2 regions of the Pantoea sp. SYBGC1 genome follow, and region 2 is predicted to be linked to the other one. Evidence: predicted binding sites of a transcription regulator. Region 2 holds the regulator's gene; the other holds the start of a gene.
What was found. Region 2 encodes Fur, which represses iron uptake genes when iron is present. Its sites were predicted from a motif close to ATAATAATGAGAACNACTATCAA; they were not measured.

Region 1 (3,161 bases), on a different contig from region 2:
CGCGCGCCAGACGTTCACGATCGGTTCACACTTAGCGTTTAGTGCCGGGCTTAAGCGATCGGTTTAGCTCCTGAATCCGCTTCATGGTTTTCACCGTGCGTCCGGCATTGACTGAGGCAACCGACAGGATAAGCATTTCAAGACAGACCAGTACGGTCCCGTGCAGCGGCATACGGCCTCCCTCCCCGCCGCGGGGTACATTGATCACGATATCTGCCTCGCGCGCAAAGGCAGACTCCATCGCGTGCGTCAGCAGAATGACAGGAATACCCAGCCTTCTCGCCTCCTTCAGCGCCGTGATCCCTTCACGATGCGCCGATTTCTGCGCCATCATTAGCAGCACATCACCACGCTGCAGGCTCAGCAACTGCTCTGCCAGCGCAATACCGGTGCGGTTCAGGGTTGTGGCGGGCAGCCCGATACGGCTGAACATACGGGCGCTGTAGTCTGCAAGAATACCTGAGGCGTTGATGCCAAAGAGGGTAACCTGACGCGCTTCGCTCAGCAGCGCTACCGCCTGTGCCACCGCCTGACGGTTTTCGGGCTGTGCCAGCGCGTGACACGCCTGCTGGTGTCCCAGCAGAACAAAATCGATGCTGGCATTAATATCGCAGGCCAGTTCGCTAACGGTCGCGCTCATCTTTGCCGCAGAGTTAATGGCCGGCCCCGCCCACTCCGCCAGCGTGAGCTTAAGATCGCGCAGGCCCGTAAAGCCCAGCGCCTGTACGGCACGGATCACCGTGGCATCAGACGTACCCGTTGCGGTGGCAATATCGATAGCCGTCGCTTCCGCCACGCTCTCACGATGCGCATCAATATAGCGGGCTACCGTCTGCAAACGGGGAGAGAGGCTGGCGATACGTGCCCGGCAGCGATCGCCAAAAATATCTGTCCGGACACCATTTTTTTTCAGCGCCATGTCCTGAGCCTCATAGCATTACCCGCTGTGAAAGGCGGATTTTTTGTAGTGGATAGCCACATGATAATGAAGCATGCCATATTCACTTTACTCACAGAAAACGTAATCTCTTTATCAACAATTAGTTAAAACATTGATAATAATAAATATTTTCCAGGAATCAATAATTAAGCAGATTCCGGTTAACTGTAGTATTACCTGCATTATATCCGTTTACTACTACATCCTTTCATGTTTGAATGATTCTCAATTACATTCAAGCCTGCATTATGGCCTCTGAATGATTATTCTGCCTGCCCGCACGCGGCAGGTTTTGCTGATGGCTTTATGACGGAACATTCCGTCTTTACCAGGTTTGCTGACATGCTTATTTCTTCTACTTTTGTGCCAAAGGCATTACGCCCTGCCTTATATGTTGCGCTGCAGGGGCTTATCCCCGTCTCCGTTACGGCAAATGCCGCAGAGCAGGAAACCACGCTGATGGTTCAGGCTGATAGTGAAACCGCGTCCGGCTACAGCGCCGGCAGCAGCACCGTTAGCAGCAAACTGCCCGTTGCGCGGCTTGATGAGGTCCAGTCAGTCAGCATCGTAACGCCGCAACAGCTGGAGGATTACCAGGTAAGCCGCCTGGCGGAGGCGATGCGCTTTGTCAGCGGCGTAAGCGAAGGTAATACGCTGGCAGGCACAGAAGATGGCTTTGTGCGCCGCGGGTTTGGCGGCAACAGCGACGGCTCTGTCTATCGCGATGGCATACGCAGCAGTCAGGGCCTCAATGTCAACGCAGCAACGGAGCGGGTTGAAGTACTGAAAGGATCCGCTTCACTGCTCTACGGCATCCAGAATCCGGGCGGCGTCATCAATATCATCAGCAAAAAACCGCTTTATGAGTGGCGTACCGCGCTGAGCGGCCGGACCGCCAGCAGCGGCGGCGGCAGCGGTACGTTCGATATCACCGGACCACTGGATAACGGTTTTGCTTTCCGTCTGGTCGCAGAGCAGCAGAACCGGGATTACTGGCGTAATTTTGGCCGTGATAAACACCGGCTGATCGCACCCTCGCTGCAGTGGTATGGCGAGAAAGCCAGCTTTCTGCTGAGTTACGAAGATTACCAGTATGATATTCCTTACGATCGCGGTACGGCGTTTATCCATAACCGCCCGGTTGATATCGGCTACAGAGATCGGCTGGATGATAAAGCTGGCCACGCCTGGGGCCATAATAAAACGCTTAACACCCACTACGACTGGCAGTTCAGTGACGACTGGAGCACGCGTGTGACGCTGGGCTGGAACCAGCGTCAGTATGATAATAATGAAGTGCGCGTTACCGCCATCGATCCGGACAGCGGGGTTGTGACGCGTCGCGCTGACGCCAATCGCGGTTTTAACCATCAGACAAAATATATCGCCTGGGATCTGACCGGTACGCAGCAGCTTGCCGGCATGACGCACACGCTGGTAGCGGGCACCGATTATGAGATGAATCAGACCTTGCGGGCGCGGCAGTATCAGGGCAAAGCGAATCGCGGGTTTACGCTTGCCGGGCCGCATTACGATCTGCTTGCGCCGGTCACGGATGCCACTACCGAGCGCCGCGCAAATGCCCGGCTGCTGAACCGCATTCACAGCCGTTCGCTTTACGCCAAAGATAGCGTAGCGATCAACGATCGCTGGACCCTGGTCGCAGGCGGCCGCTATCAGCATTATGAACAGCGCGCCTCAAAGGGATCCGACCCTATCGTGCAGACGCTGGAGAGCAGCGGCAACAAATTTTTGCCGCAGGCAGGCGCGATCTACAAACTCACGCCGGATATCTCGCTCTATACCAGCGTCAGCAAATCGTTCACCCCCTCAACCGAGGTGGATGATGCGGGACGGGTGGGCAAACCTGAACAGGGCACCAGCTGGGAAGCGGGCAGCAAGTGGCAAATCACGCCAACGCTGTTTGCCAGCCTGGCGCTTTACCGCATTGATGAGCGCGATATGTCACTCAGCATCAATGGCACCACGCGCACCATCAATCGGGCGCGATCCACAGGCGCAGAAGCGGAGCTGAACGGGGAAGTGGCTGCCGGCTGGGAGATCAGCGCCAGTTATAGCTATGATAAAGCGGAGATCACTGACGATGGCGTAAACAGGGCCAATAACGGCAACCGGCTGCAGAACGCTCCCCGTCACGCCGGAGCGCTTTGGTTAACCCACACGCTGGCGCTGCCCGGCATTCCGGGTGATTTCCGCATCG
Region 2 (3,161 bases):
CTCTGCGCTTTGCGCGTTCCGCGCTTTTTCAGGGTCTGCTATCATTCGCTTATCTGTGTAGTCTGTTGACTTACTCTCACATTCAGGATTTAAGAGGTTACCTAACCCATGGCAATCGTAGGCATTTTCTTCGGCAGCGATACCGGCAACACTGAAAACATTGCAAAGATGATCCAGAAACAACTGGGTAAAGATGTCGCCGAAGTGCATGACATTGCTAAGAGCACGAAAGAAGATCTGGAAGCGTTTGATATCCTGCTGCTGGGTATTCCTACCTGGTATTATGGTGAAGCGCAGTGCGACTGGGATGATTTTTTCCCGACGCTGGAAGAGATTGACTTCAATGGCAAGCTGGTTGCGCTGTTTGGCTGTGGTGACCAGGAAGATTACGCTGAGTACTTCTGCGATGCGCTGGGTACAATTCGCGACATTATTGAGCCAAATGGCGCAATTATCGTGGGTCACTGGCCTGTTGAAGGTTACCACTTTGAAGCCTCCAAAGGCCTGGCTGATGAGAAGCATTTCCTCGGGCTCGCCATCGATGAAGATCGTCAGCCAGAGCTGACGAATGCGCGCGTCGAGGGCTGGGTGAAGCAGATTTTTGATGAGCTGCAGCTCAAAGAAATTATTGAGGCATAATGTGTTGCCGTTACCCGATGCAGGCGCGGTTAACATCGGGTAACGGAATTGCCTATAAAAATAATAGCTACGCTTTTTTAACTTTTCCCTGCAATTCTGTAGAATACCCGCAACGGTTAATGGCTTATTCCTCTGTCAGCAGGCTGAGGCTGAGTGAACTGAGAACCCAGCACTGTATAATCCCGCCGGCGACAGCAAGAGCGTTACTCCCGCCTCTGGTGATTTCTTTAACATTTGCCTGGTTTCTATTCGCCTGTCCCGGTTCTATAATGAGACGCAAATGAGAATGCGCGTTAACCACACATTCAAGGCTGTTAAGCCGCAAATGACTAGCAAAGTAACAGGACAATATCCGCATGACTGACAACAATTCCGCATTGAAAAAGGCTGGCCTGAAAGTCACGCTGCCCAGATTAAAGATTCTGGAAGTGCTTCAGGAACCCCAGTGCCATCACGTCAGCGCGGAAGATTTGTACAAACGCCTGATCGATATGGGCGAAGAGATTGGTCTGGCCACGGTATATCGCGTTCTGAACCAGTTTGACGACGCGGGCATTGTAACCCGTCATAACTTCGAAGGCGGCAAGTCCGTTTTTGAATTAACGCAGCAGCAGCATCACGATCATCTTATCTGCCTGGACTGCGGTAAAGTGATTGAGTTCAGCGATGAGTCGATCGAAACGCGCCAGCGCGAAATCGCGACCCGCCACGGTATCAAGCTCACCAACCATAGCCTCTATCTGTATGGTCACTGCGAAGTGGGTGACTGCCGGGAAGATGAAACGCTGCATAACGATAAATAACGCAGTTACGCTGTAAAATAAAAAAACCGGTGCCTGCACCGGTTTTTTTGTTGCTGCAATTCAGGCGACCAGCGTCTCCTGCAGGTAGCGCCAGCGCGGATTTTCCGTTGTGCAGTCCAGCACCGCCAGCGAAATACGGCTGTGGCTCTCGCCGTTCAGTATCTGCAGTTCGCGATACTGAATGGTGACCTCTTTTTGCTGCTCAGAAATGATCGCATGTTCGCTGGTCGCGATGCGCATTCCTTCACGCTGTCCGCACAGGCGGCGAAATAGTTCTTCAACGTCATTCAGATTCAGCTGTCTGCCCTGTGGCGTAACCATCCGAAAATCAGGATGGAAATGCGACAGCAGCAGCCCCATGGTATCGTTGCTGACATCCGCATGATTAAAAATACGTTCAATGAGCTGATGTAAAACCACAACGCTATGTTTGGCTTCCTGAGCGAGGCTTGTCATTATTTTTCCCTTTTTGCTAGCCACAGACCAAGTCCGGAGTGCGCATAGCCTACCTGAAAAAAAGGATTTAACACGGTCAAATGCGTTAATTTTTTTAAAGTCAGACAAGTCGTAAGCCCGCGTATCTGCACAATTTTATTTAACGCAGAATAAATGTTTGCCGGGGAGCAAAAGAGGATAATAAAAAAGGGCGAATGCTCGCCCTTATATAATTTTATGATGCCGGAAGCGGTTATTATTCGCTGCCGATCTTCGCCCAGGTATCACGCAGGCCTACCGTGCGGTTAAATACCAGCGCTGATGGCTGCGAGTAGACGCTGTCCGCGCAGAAGTAGCCTTCACGCTCGAACTGATATGGCGAGGTTGCCACCGCTTCGCGCAGTCCTGGCTCCACAAAGCCCTGCTTAATCTGCAGCGAGTCCGGATTCAGGGTCGCGAGGAAATCCTCTGCCGCGCCCGGGTTAGGCACGCTGAACAGGCGATCGTAGAGGCGGAACTCAGCGGGCAGCGCATGAATTGCGGAGACCCAGTGGATCACCCCTTTTACTTTGCGGCCATCAGCCGGGTCTTTGCTCAGCGTATCCACATCGCAGGTCGCATAGATGCAGGTGATGTTGCCCGCCTCATCTTTTGCCACACGCTCAGCGCGGATCACATAGGCGTTGCGCAGGCGCACTTCTTTACCCAGTACCAGACGCTTATACTGCTTGTTAGCTTCTTCACGGAAATCTGCGCGGTCGATCCATACTTCGCGGCTGAAAGGCACGTCGCGCGTCCCCATCTCCGGCCGGTTAGGATGGTTTGGCATGGTGATGATCTCGTCATGCCCGGCAGGCAGGTTTTCAATCACGACTTTAAGCGGATCGAGCACGGCCATAGCACGCGGCGCATTTTCGTTGAGGTCGTCACGAATGCATGACTCCAGCGAAGCCATCTCAACGATATTGTCCTGTTTGGTAATACCGATGCGGCGGCAGAACTCACGGATTGATGCCGCGCTGTAACCACGACGGCGCAGGCCTGAAACGGTCAGCATGCGCGGATCGTCCCAGCCTTCAACCCGCTTTTCGCTCACCAGCTGCGTCAGCTTGCGCTTCGACATCACCGCATATTCCAGATTCAGGCGCGAAAATTCATACTGCCGCGGATGCACCGGAATCGTGATGTTATCCAGCACCCAGTCATACAGGCGACGGTTATCCTGAAACTCCAGCGTGCAGAGCGAATGCGTGATCCCTTCCAGCGCATCGGAGATGCAGTGCG

Region 1: a site for Fur is predicted at 1,053-1,075, ahead of AC2CF9_RS07235 (TonB-dependent siderophore receptor). Genes of this name have one in related genera too.

The regions. Positions count from the first base shown of each region.
Region 1 is NZ_JBXUNM010000002.1:361,601-364,761, reverse strand. Features, by position in the region: gene AC2CF9_RS07240 (MurR/RpiR family transcriptional regulator) at 32-919, opposite strand; gene AC2CF9_RS07235 (TonB-dependent siderophore receptor) at 1,283-3,161, shown strand, end outside.
Region 2 is NZ_JBXUNM010000003.1:150,774-153,934, forward strand. Features, by position in the region: gene fldA (flavodoxin FldA) at 109-639, shown strand; gene fur (ferric iron uptake transcriptional regulator) at 996-1,442, shown strand; gene AC2CF9_RS07975 (hypothetical protein) at 1,503-1,898, opposite strand; gene glnS (glutamine--tRNA ligase) at 2,134-3,161, opposite strand, start outside.